4 regions of the Lysinibacillus sp. FSL P2-0066 genome follow, and region 4 is predicted to be linked to each of the others. Evidence: riboswitches for the same ligand, from Rfam matches in the RefSeq annotation. Region 4 holds a riboswitch; each other region holds the start of a gene.
What was found. A riboswitch is a leader RNA that binds a small molecule or an ion and turns the genes downstream of it on or off. The one in region 4 is predicted to bind thiamine pyrophosphate.
Positions count from the first base shown of each region.

Region 1: another riboswitch for thiamine pyrophosphate. It lies ahead of MKZ14_RS11725 (ABC transporter substrate-binding protein); the one in region 4 lies ahead of thiM (hydroxyethylthiazole kinase).
Region 2: another riboswitch for thiamine pyrophosphate. It lies ahead of thiW (energy coupling factor transporter S component ThiW); the one in region 4 lies ahead of thiM (hydroxyethylthiazole kinase).
Region 3: another riboswitch for thiamine pyrophosphate. It lies ahead of thiC (phosphomethylpyrimidine synthase ThiC); the one in region 4 lies ahead of thiM (hydroxyethylthiazole kinase).

Region 1 covers NZ_CP150202.1:2,364,516-2,367,707, forward strand. The annotation lists gene MKZ14_RS11715 (ABC transporter permease) at 1-623, opposite strand, end outside; gene MKZ14_RS11720 (thiamine-binding protein) at 623-913, opposite strand; gene MKZ14_RS11725 (ABC transporter substrate-binding protein) at 915-1,910, opposite strand; TPP riboswitch at 2,065-2,175, opposite strand; gene parC (DNA topoisomerase IV subunit A) at 2,284-3,192, opposite strand, start outside.
Region 2 covers NZ_CP150202.1:837,190-840,381, forward strand. The annotation lists gene MKZ14_RS03935 (VWA domain-containing protein) at 1-704, shown strand, start outside; gene thiW (energy coupling factor transporter S component ThiW) at 974-1,474, opposite strand; TPP riboswitch at 1,571-1,678, opposite strand; gene MKZ14_RS03945 (MFS transporter) at 1,745-2,941, opposite strand.
Region 3 covers NZ_CP150202.1:228,468-231,659, reverse strand. The annotation lists gene thiC (phosphomethylpyrimidine synthase ThiC) at 1-1,671, opposite strand, end outside; TPP riboswitch at 1,812-1,926, opposite strand; gene MKZ14_RS01130 (AEC family transporter) at 1,987-2,916, opposite strand; gene MKZ14_RS01125 (methyl-accepting chemotaxis protein) at 3,028-3,192, opposite strand, start outside.
Region 4 covers NZ_CP150202.1:3,247,777-3,250,968, reverse strand. The annotation lists gene thiE (thiamine phosphate synthase) at 1-527, opposite strand, end outside; gene thiD (bifunctional hydroxymethylpyrimidine kinase/phosphomethylpyrimidine kinase) at 517-1,341, opposite strand; gene thiM (hydroxyethylthiazole kinase) at 1,329-2,096, opposite strand; TPP riboswitch at 2,182-2,279, opposite strand; gene MKZ14_RS16210 (acyl--CoA ligase) at 2,471-3,192, shown strand, end outside.

The DNA.
Region 1 (3,192 bases), 880 kb from region 4:
AGGGTCATGTAAACGCCAATACCCTTTTTTGCACCAAGCCACTCCGCAATGACAGCCCCCATCACACTATATGTAGCCGCAATTTTAATGCCTGAAAAAATAGCAGGATAGGCATGAGGCCATTCTAGCTTCCAAAAGGTTTGTGCCTTTGTAGCACCAACCATAGCAAAATAATGCTTTAACTCAGGTGCTGTTTGCCTGAATCCATCCATTGCCGCAATGACAATCGGGAAAAAGCACACAAGACAAATAATGATAAGCTTCGGTAATAAGCCGAAGCCAAACCAAATAATAAGCAGTGGTGCCAAGACAAGAATAGGAACATTTTGCGACATAATAAGAATTGGATAAAACAGCTCCCGAATGAATGTAAACCGATGCAACACTACTGCCACCGTTAGCCCACAAGCAATGCCAATGGCCAAACCTAGTAGGGCTAATTGCACCGTAGCGAATGCATGTGGTAGAAAGGTATGATATGACTGGAGTGCCTCCGACAAAATACTACTTGGCGCGGGTAATAACCAATGTGGAACTTCAGCCATACGCACGATTAGTTCCCATATGAATAAGAGGAAGGCGATAAAAATTATCGTCCTTCCCTTCTGTAATGCACGTTTCATTACTGATATTTCTCCGTTAATGTATCCATCGTAATACCCGTTGGCTGATATAAAATTTTGACTTGTGTAATGACATTAATGGCACCAAGCTCAATCATCTTGTCATTCATTTTTTCAATGATTTGGAGCAATGTTGACAGCTCACCCTCCATCGTTGTTTCCAATGGATGTACCTCATATTTCACTCCAGAAGCATCGATCACCGCAATTGCTGCATCGACATATGGTATAACATCTTCATATTTCTCTGTCTTCGGAATGATTTGTACACTGATTAATGAATTTGCCATCTTATTTGGCCTCCTTTTTAGGTAAGAAATCATTAGTAAAGGCTTTTTTCGCATCAAATTCGCCCTCTAGTACTTGATTGCTTAACATCCATTTCGCGTAATTTTCCCACACAGAAAGCTTTTGCTCTCCCCATTGCTTGGCATCGTCCTGGTATTTATTGGCCAGCCACTCCTGACTTTTATGCACTAACGCTTTATCTAAATCAGGAGCTGCTTCGATTAAAATATCAGCCGCTTCACTTGGGTTTTCAATTGCGTATTCATAGCCCTTCGATGCAGCTGCCAGAAAGGCTTTCACAACATCAGGGTTGTCCTGTATCATTTTTTCATTTGTAGCTAAAACTGGCGTATAATAATCTAATTGATCACTATAATCTGTAAGATATAGCATATTGATCTTTTCCCCACGCAGCTCAGCTTCAATACCAGTCCATGCATAATAAATCCAAGCAAAATCAATATCTTTTTCCATCATTGTGAAGAAATCTAAATCGCCTGCATTGACGATATCTAGCTTGTTAATATCTGCATTTTCCGTCTGCATTAGTGATTGTAAAACGGCTTGCTCTAATGGCGCACCCCAACCACCATAGGTTTTTCCTTCAAAATCCTTTGGCGATTTAATGCCCTTTGAAGCAATAGAGGCAAAGCCAGATGTATTATGCTGTATAATAGCTGCGATTGAGACCAGCGGCACATCCTGTACTCGTGCCTGTGTTATGCCTTCCTGATAGCTCACGCCAAAATCCGCCTTTCCAGAAGCAACAAGCTGATCTGCACCCGCCTCACCAGGCATGATAATATCAACATCTAAGCCCTGTTCCTCAAAATAACCGAGTTTTTTGGCAACATATAGTCCTGTATGATTTGTATTCGGCGTCCAATCCAGTACCACAGACACCTTTTTCAGCTTGTCAGCAGCCTGCTTGTCACCCTTGTCACTGCAGCCTACTAATGTCAATAGTGCTGCGAATAGAATAAATAACCATTTTTTCATGCGAAAGCCTCCCAGTTTGTAATATGAAAGTGTTCATGAATGAATGTTGTCACCAGAAGAAAGCGTATACAATGTTGGCAAGCTGTTGCTTGAAAACATAAAAAAACGCCTAGGATTCCTCCCAGACGTATTGCAATCAATCTTCAAAACTTTGCTTTTTTGAATAGATGTTCCCTACGCTGGTACGAGCCAAATCAGGTTCAAAGGGTCAGCGTCTATCGGACACAATCTCAGCTAGCAATTACTAGCCCCCCTACATTCTTTCGCTATGAACTTTTCGATGATTATTATACCCATAGTTTCACATAAATGACAAGGTGCTATTTTTTGAATAAGCTTAAAGCCCAGCACTCCTTAGAGACTGGGCATACATTTAGCTTGGTTTCTGTTCTTTTTTGGCTGTTAAAACATGAGATATTGCTCCATCTGTTGCAATATCCACTTTAAATGAACCATTGGAATGGCGATCCGCACGAGATAATGCTTGTACGTCAATCACCTCTTGAACACCTTTTTCAGTTTCAATCACAACCTGCTCCTCGTCTGTTGCTTGAACAACTGCCACAATTCGGTGAGGGTTTGCTTTTAACTCTGTTAATACTTTTAGTCCACGTTTTGCACGACTTGCTACTTCAACTTCAGCGACATTCATTTTCTTCACGGCCCCACGCTGTGTCACAATGACTACATATTGGGTAACATCAGGCTGTAATACATTGACTCCAACTAAGGCTTCTCCATCTTTTAGTGTGATCCCTTTCACACCGCCTGTTTTCACACCTGTAACTGGTAATTCCTCCATCGGGAAACGAATCGCATAGGCTGTATCCGTTGTGAGCATTAGCTCCACGTCATCTGTTACAAACGATGCATAGATCATCGCATCACCAGCCTTGACGTTCATCGTTTTAATTGGCTTTGAATAACGTGTTACCGCATAGTCTGCGAGTGGTGAGCGCTTAATTTGGCCATCTTTTGTGGCTGTGAAGACATACGTATTTGGCTGTTCAAATGTTTCGAAGCCATAAACCGCAATAATGGATTCATCTTCCCCTGTTGGCACAATACTTGAAATATGCTGGCCGAGATCCTTCCAGCGTATATCAGGCAGCTCATGAACAGGCTGATAAATATAATTGCCTCGATTTGTGAACAGCAATAGATGGTGCTGTGTATTTAAGTTTGCTTCATACAATAAATAATCTGAATCCTTCATGGCAAAATCTTGCCCATTTGAAGCGGCATGAGAACGTGTGGATGTACGTTTAATATAACCATCCTT
Region 2 (3,192 bases), 2.2 Mb from region 4:
TAGCCCAGTGGCAATATGGTCTTGGTAAAACATTTGCCTTTACATCTGATTCAACGGGTAAATGGACAGGAGATTGGGCAAGATGGCAGAATTGGGGAGCATTTTGGCAAACACTTATTTCTCAAATGCTACCAAGCTACAATGATGTAGCCTATGATGTAAGATTGGAAGCAGATGGTTCCTTTATGATTACAGACCCTACAAATGAAGCCGCATTTTTAGATATTGTAGCGGTAAATGAAGCAGGGGAGGAGCTAGAAACACAACTTGAAACCATTTCCGCATCTCAAGTTCGAGCTGTAGTACAAGCTGAACCTGGATTAATTTTCTTCCGTGTAGCAGATGAAAAGCAGGCCATTTACCAGGCAGGTCTAAGTGTTCCTTATAGTGCCGAATACGAACTACTCCCTGTAAATAATCAACTGATAGAAGAGTTGACTCAACAAACAGGAGGCACTGTTTTAAAGGAACCACAAGATGTCTTCCGTGACTTTACGACAAAAGGAGCAGATCGGCAAAATATTGCCACATGGCTGCTCTTAGCGAGTATGCTCCTATTCTTTATTGATATTACCATAAGACGTTTTGGTTGGAATTTCCTAACGAACGCGAAGAAGAAAGAGCCGCTGGTTGAGGAAAAACCTGTACAGGCAGAGAATACAAATGTAGCACAGTTATTAAAAGGCATGAAAAAGAGATCTTAAAATGGAGGAGGCAGTGCAAACTTTAATAGGTTTGCACTGCTTTTTTTGTATTGTTTGAATAGAGAGTTGCTCCCTTTGTAGAGAGCGGCAAGGTGATCTAAAAAGTGGGCTCTTTGCTCATAAGGAGAAGAAAGGCGCTCTAAGAAGAGCCATTGCCGCTCATAAAGGAAGAAAGACGTCCAAGTTTGGGCACAGCCTTCTCATAAAATGAAGAGAGACGCTTTAATTTGGACTACCCCTATTTCAAAGAATGCTCCTATTCTCCCCTCTCAATAAAGAGAAGAATTAAACCTCTTTACTAGCTCCGTTTTACACAAGCTGCTAGCAACCATAACACCTAAAATGGCGCCGATTATACTTGATGTTAAAAAGGCTGGTAGGAAGAAGAGAGCTGCTACAGATGTGCCCATGAATAATTTTGCATAAGGGACGGCAATAAGTGAAGCAAGAATGCCAGTGCCTACAACTTCTCCGATACATGCTAACCACATTTTACTGCTATATTTATAGGCAAGGGCAGCACAGAACGCGCCAATGACACTTCCAGGGATAGCTAATAGAGAGCCTGTCCCGGTAAGGATTCGAATGATAGCCGTGACAAAGGCAACAATAACTGTTGGTACGGGTCCAAGTATAATGGCTCCTATCACATTAATAGCATGCTGAACGGGGTATGCACGTGCGATTCCTGTTGGGATGGATATGAAAGTAGACCCTGCAACAGCAATGGCTACTAATAAAGCCATAACTGTTAATTTACGAATTGACATAAGGTTCACTCCTTTTGATAAAGTTCGTGAGGAAAAATAAAAAGGCCGCCTCCTTGAAACACAATAGGAAGCGGCCTTGCCTGTATATAGTGACAATAGCAAGTAGCGCCACTTCCCTCCGCTAGTATGAACTAGATCAGGTTCAAAGGGTCCGTATATTACCATATACGTCTCAGCCTTTTAAAGACTCCCCTAGTGGTTAAAATCATTCAATTTTGTGAATCAACAATAATGTAACATACTGCTAAAAATAGTCAATGATTTTTCAGACTATTTTGTATCGGGATGCATTAAATGAGGTGCTTTTTTCAATGTCCAGATGAGCGCAAGGAAGAAGCAGGCTAATAATATGATAGATCCGAAAATATAGGGGCTATTCATATTCCAGTCAAATAATAGACCAGCTAAAGCAGGTCCAATCATATTCCCAAGGCTCATATAGGCATTATTCAAGCCCGCAGCAAATCCTTGCTCTTTCTCTGCAAGCTTTGAGATAAGTGTATTAACAGCTGGACGAATTAATGTCGTTGCTGTAGAGAAAATCGTTGCTACAACTAATATAAGGGCAAAGCCAGAAACAAATAATATTAAGAAAATAGCAACAGCTGCAATAAATAAATTGACAAGTACTACTTTCATTTCACCGAAGCGATTGAACAGTGGTGTAATGATAAACATTTGTACTACTACTCCAAAAGCACCACCAACAACTAATATAATTGCTATATCCACAGGTGTGTAATTAAACTTTTCTGTCACAAATAATGATAATGTCGTTTGGAAATTTGCAATTCCGAATGAGAACACCAGCATAATAATAAGCATTACAAAATAAGGCATATGTATGGAACGAGCCATTTGCTTCGCCAGATTGTCTTGCTTTTGTTTCTGCTGAGCAGTGTTTGGTTTGGTAGATGGTAATAAGAAATAAGATAAAATAGAAGCTAGGATGGCTGCAGCTCCAGCGGTGAAAAATGGAAAATGTAAGCTTACCTTTGCTAAGAAACCACCGATTCCTGGCCCAATCATAAAGCCAAGAGACATAGCGGCACCCAACATCCCCATACCTTTCCCACGTTCTTCATAGGTTGTGACGTCAGCAACAAAAGCCATAATAGGAGGTGCAACAAATGCGGAACCTAGACCACCTAAAAAGCGTGCTAAAAAGAGCATCCATACATCTGTAGCAAGGCCGAAACCGATTTGAGCAAGACCTGTTACGATAAGACCGAAAATAATTAAATTTTTTCGACCGTACTGATCTGAAAGATTCCCAGCAATAGGAGAAAATACGAATTGAGCTAAGGCGAACGTTGCAATTAGCATACCTAGAACTTGTCCTGCTGCACCAAATATTTTTAAATACTCTGGCATGACAGGAATAATTATGCCGATACTCCCCATTGCGATAAACATATTAAACATTAAAATATACAAAGCCGCCTTATTGGACTTCTGCTGGGTCATCGAATGAACCCCCTTTTTGTAATCAAATATAGTACAGTCTATCATAAAGAATTATTGCTTGGCTAATAGTTAAGATTATAGAGTTGGTTCTATATTTAGAATGGTTTTCCACAAAAGGTTTCGTCAGGGCACCAAGAATTGTAAAATAATCCACTTTTGTAATAAGAATGGATGGACTTCGCTTGTGAAATTTGTGAGTTTGTCTGTAATGGCATAAAGTTTAACTATGTTCAGAAGTAATGAGTGAAGGT
Region 3 (3,192 bases), 1.6 Mb from region 4:
AATATCCTGTGAAATTCTCATACTACAGAATTTAGGCCCACACATAGAACAAAAGTGTGCTGTTTTTGCTCCCTCCGCTGGGAGTGTCTCATCATGATATTCCACTGCACGCTCGGGATCTAGTGACAAATTGAATTGATCACGCCAACGGAACTCAAAGCGCGCTTTAGACAGTGCATCGTCTCGTTGTTGTGCACCTGGATGGCCTTTTGCTAAATCAGCAGCATGTGCAGCAATTTTATAAGTGATAACGCCCACACGAACGTCCTCACGATTCGGTAAACCAAGATGCTCTTTCGGTGTCACATAACAAAGCATCGCTGTACCAAACCATCCGATCATCGCTGCTCCAATGGCTGAGGTAATGTGGTCATAACCTGGAGCAATATCTGTTGTGAGTGGTCCCAATGTATAGAAGGGCGCTTCCTTACAAACCTCTAATTGTTTGTCCATATTTTCTTTAATCAGATGCATTGGTACATGACCCGGCCCTTCAACCATCACCTGAACATCATGCTTCCAAGCAATTTGCGTTAGCTCACCTAATGTTTCAAGCTCTGCAAATTGTGCCTCATCATTGGCATCTGCAATTGAGCCTGGGCGTAAACCATCACCTAAGGAAAAAGCAACATCATAGGCTTTCATAATTTCACAGATTTCCTCAAAGTGTGTATACAGGAAATTCTCTTGATGATGATATAAACACCACTGTGCCATGATAGAGCCCCCACGAGATACAATGCCTGTTACACGATTTGCTGTAAGTGGTACATAGCGTAAAAGGACGCCTGCATGAATGGTGAAGTAATCCACACCCTGCTCAGCTTGTTCAATGAGGGTATCACGATAAACCTCCCACGTTAAATCCTCTGCTACACCATTTACCTTTTCTAAAGCCTGATAAATTGGCACTGTTCCCACTGGCACTGCAGCATTTCGAATAATCCATTCTCTTGTTGTATGAATATGTTTACCAGTCGATAAATCCATAATATTATCTGCACCCCATCGTGTTGCCCAGGTCATTTTCTCAACTTCTTCCGCAATGGAAGAAGTTACAGCAGAATTCCCAATATTAGCATTGATCTTCACATGGAAATTACGTCCAATAATCATCGGCTCTGCCTCAGGGTGATTAATATTAGAAGGCATTATAGCACGCCCCGCTGCAATTTCTGAACGGACAAATTCAGGTTCCACATTTTCGCGAATCGCTACAAACTCCATTTCAGGCGTTATAATCCCATTTCGTGCATAATGAAGCTGTGTCACATTTTTACCCTTTTTAGCACGTAAAGGCTTTCTTGCTAATCCAGGAAAGATATTTTCATGATTACGTGGGTCATCTGCACGACGAAAGCCATTATCCTCTGGTTTAACGGCGCGTCCCTCATATACTTCTACATCCCCTCGCTCTTGAATCCATGTATTTCGTAAGGCAGGTAAACCTTTCGTAATATCTACTTGGTAGGCTGGATCTGTATAGGGTCCACTCGTATCATATACTCGAATAGGAGGATTTTCTTCATTTCCAAAACTGCCTGTTGTCGGACTTAATGCAATTTCTCGCATAGGTACTAGAATATCTGGGCGTGATCCTTCCACATATACTTTTTTGCTTCCCTCAAAGCTGGACATAATGGTCATATTCTTTTCACTAATTGCTGACATGAGCTACTTCTCTCCCTTAAATTTATTTTGATATAAGGACCGATTCTAGCTCACCCCAACAATCTAAAAAATAAAGGCCGAATCCAAAATAATTATTTGGATCCGGCCACGAATGTAAAGGTCTATTGATTGCATACTCTGCAATAGCTTCTTAACTTTCCCACGCTGGTATGAGCCAGATCAGGTCCAAAGGGTCAAGAAACTTCGTAGCGTTTCCCTCTCAGCCTGACTCATCAGACTCCCCTAGTTAATACTATTTAGTTTGATGCTAGTGTAGCAGATAATACTAAGAGATGGAAGTTATTTTTTATCTTACTAGGTAAATAATACTTCTGCAAAATAGATCACAATGGTTACAGTTATACAGCTTACAATGGTTGAAAATAAAACAGCTTGCGCGGCTGTTGCTGAATCTACATCATATTCCAATGCTAGACTAGAACTATTGCGGGATGTTGGAAAGGCACTAGCTATAAAGAGTGATTGTGCGACGACTCCATCTAATCCCAATATATAAATAATGGCCAATGCCACAGATGGTCCAATAATTAGTCGCGTAAAACAGCTGATAAAGACGGTTTTATTAAACATTGATTTCATCTCTAGTTGTGATAATTGCGCACCTAAAGTAATTAGAGCCACAGCAATAAATCCATCTGCCACATGTTCTACTGGTATTTTGATAAACTGTGGAATACCGATATCAAAATAATTCATAGCGACACCTATAATCAGCGCATGAATAATAGGCATTTTAAAGAAATCCTTGATGATTGTCATACCTGACTTTGTAGAAGAAATTAAATTGTATAAACCATATGTATACGTAGTCATATTTTGAAAGATTACGAGCATGACCTGAATGGCTACTCCAATAGGTTGCGTGGCAAATATCATTTGAGCCACTGGAATACCGTAATTACCCGAGTTAATGAGCACAACACTATTTTTAAAGACAGCTGCCTCTGTTCTAGCTAAACCTAACCCTTTTGCCATAAAGTGACTGAGTATCATTTGACTACCGATAAAGAGTACAATAAATAATCCGACCTCTCCCAGTACAGATAATTCCACATGTGTTTCATATAAATTTACAAAAACAGCTGCTGGCATAAAGCAATATGTAATAAGCTGAGATAATGCTTTTAAATTAAAGCGAAATTTCTTTTGTAGTATAGCGCCTATTACAAGTAACACTAAAATAGGTACAACAATTTGAAAGAAAATCATTCCGAGATACATCATATCAATGTCCCCCTTCCAGTGTTAATAGTAGTGTCGAATTCCTTCTAGGTCAATTTCTCTGACTTTCACAATAAAAGAAGACTGCCTCTATAACGAAGGCAGCCTTTCCCTTTAAGCAAGCTTAAATCGATTTACAACCTCTTGTAGCTCGTTTGAAATATCGTTCATATTTTGAATAGACTCTGCTACTTTTTGTAATTCTGCTTGTTGATCCATTGCGGAAGCACTTACTTGTTCCGCAGAGGCTGCTGTTTGCTCTGAAATAGCCGAAATGCT
Region 4 (3,192 bases):
GCATTTGTGCAGTTTATTCCACCAATCGCTACAATCGGTAATTCAGGATAAAGAGAACGAGCCTGCTGTAAAAAAGATGTACCACATGGTGGTTGTGCATCACTTTTAGAGGATGTTGGAAAGATTGGACCGATCCCAACATAATCAGCTTGATGGTTAATAGCTATTTGTAATTCTTCCTCGCAATGGACAGAAACACCAAGAATCATGTTCCCAATTTTTTTACGAGCTTCACCTACAGGCAAATCATCTTGCCCGATATGAACTCCATCAGCTTCCAGTCGTATCGCAAGCTCAATATCGTCATTTACGATAAAGGGTACATTATATTGATGACATAGTTTTTGACATTGGCGTGCAAATTGTTCATAGGCAAGATCAGTTAATGCATGAGGGCCTTTTTCACGAAATTGAAACATTGTAATGCCTGCTTGTAAGGCTTTTTCTAGGATATAGATAGGTTGTTGTTGAGGAGACACGTTGCTGGTACCCATAATAAAATAAAGCTGCAAATCCTCACGTTTCATGAATCATCACCTCACAGGCATCCTTATACTGTTGGTAAGCAAAATGATTAGTGGGTCCATGACCATTTCCAATCGATAAATCATACATAATTGCTAATTGGATAAACTTTTTAGCTTCAATAATAGCTTCTTCCATAGCAAATCCTCGCCCAAGAAAAGCAGTAAGTGCTGCCGAAAATGTACATCCAGTACCGTGCGTATTTTTTGTTTGGATTCGAGGAGACTGCATCGAAAAAGAAGGTCCATTTTTGATAAATACGTAATCAATAGCATAAAGTGGATTTGCTAAATGACCACCTTTAATGATGACACATTGTACACCTAGCTGTAACAAGCTTTGAGCTACGTCTTTTATGTCTTCAAAATGCTGAATAGTTCTCCCTGTAAGTGTCTCTGCTTCGGGTATGTTGGGCGTAACAACCGTAGCAAGTGGTAGTAAAGTTGAGCATAAGGCATTGATAGCTTCTTGCTGTAATAGGCTTTCTCCTCCTTTTGCGATCATCACTGGATCAACAATCAGTGGAATGTTTAGCTCACCGATCATGCGTGCAATGGCTTTGATAATATCTGCCGAATAAAGCATTCCTGTTTTAATCGCAGCTATTGGAAAATCTTCTACTAAGGCTTCAAATTGTTTTTTTATAAAGGAAACGTCAATTGGACAAACACCTGATACACCCAATGTATTTTGTGCAGTTAAAGCAGTAATCACAGAAGTACCAAACACTTCTAATTCCTGAAATGTTTTTAAATCAGCCTGTATACCTGCACCGCCCCCACAATCTGAGCCGGCGATTGTCGTTACAATATGCATGAAGTTGCACCATCCTTTGACAAACGATGTATAGCATTGAGGAAAGCTATTTGAAAATCACCAATGTCTGCAGTAAATGCTGATGCTAGTACACCTGCTTTTTTATAGTAAGTTAGGGTCTCCGTTAATTGTTGGTAAGGGCTATGGCTTACACTATAGGCTGCACCACAAATTGCGCTAAGTAAACAACCTGTACCCGTAACTTCTGTCATTTGTGGATGACCACCAGCGATCCATTGGCTATGCTTGCCATCAGTTATAAAATCACGCTCTCCCGTTACAATAACAATGCATTGATAGCGTTGAGCTAATGATGTGGCTTCTACTTCCATTGCGATAGTGCCTTGCCCACTATCGACGCCTTTTTGTTGCCAATCTACACCAGCTATTGCTGCAAGCTCGCCGAGATTACAGCGAATCACGGCAAATTGTATGTTCTCAAGTAAGTTTCTTACGGTTTCCTTACGATAAGTTGTGGCTCCAACTCCGACAGGATCTAAAATAACAGGAATACCAAGTGCATTGGCTTTTATACCTGCTAATAACATGGCACTTTTTGTGCGATCATTGAGTGTTCCGATATTAATTAATAATGCTTGAGCAATCGCTACCATTTCCTCTACCTCTTGACAGTCATCGGCCATTACTGGTGAAGCACCTATCGCTAATAAACCATTTGCTTGAAAATTTGCCACTACATAATTGGTGATGCAATGGATAAGTGGTTGCTGTTGACGAATTGTTTGAAAAATCATTGTAGTCCTCCTTTTGGGATGGACGTAAGCATGCAAAAAAGGCCCTTTTTGTGTAAAAATGCACGAAAAAGAGCCTTTCATCTGAAAAAACGATGTTATTGCTCCCTACGTCAGTATTAACTAACAGGTTCAAAGGGTCAGGTTTTACCTTCTCAACTCTTACGAGTCCCCCTGCAATCTTGCTTATAGTTGACCAAAATGTACCATACTTTTCATTTGTATTCAATAGCAAGTTTTCCTATGGATAAAATGTGACCGATGCCATATAGGAGAGTATGATAGTTGTCATGACTTTACCGAAATCAAGCACAAACCATTGAAAATGCTGAAAAAAGAGTTTTATAATGTGTCATAGCAAAAGGGAGGCAATTGCCATGAAAAGACAAGATTTAATTGCACCAGAATGGTATAACATAGCAGAGGAAATTGAAAAATATGCTCAGGATGCAACCAAAAATGCTTTAATCATTTATGAAGAAAACCAAGACATCCAATGTATTACATATGCACATTTATTGGAAAAGGCAAATCAAGCAGCACATGTTTTCACCAAGCAAGGCTTAAAGAAAGGTGATGTCATTTTAGTGATGGTCCCACGCTCTGTGGAAGCATATATTGTATATATTGCTGCATTGAAAGCGGGTTTAACCATTATTCCAAGTTCTGAAATGTTAAGAACAAAGGATATTGAGTATCGAATTCATCATGCAAATGCTAAAGCAGTTATTGCATTTGAACCCTATATCGAACAGTTTGATCAAGTGGGAAATTTACAAGGCTTACTGCAATTTGTCATAGGAAATGCGCACAAACCTTGGCAAAACATACTTGAAAAGATGCATAATCAACCTACAACCTACATAAATCCTATCCCAACAAAAAGCACAGACAATGCATTTTTAGCCTATACAAGTGGAACAACAGGAAATCCCAAAGCAGCAGTGCATACGCATAGTTGGGGCTATGCACATTTACGAACAACAGCACCACATTGGATGGGTGTACAAGAAAATGATATTGTTTGGGCAACTGCAGCACCAGGATGGCAAAAATGGATATGGAGTCCGTTTCTAGCTATTTTAGGTAGTGGTGCTAC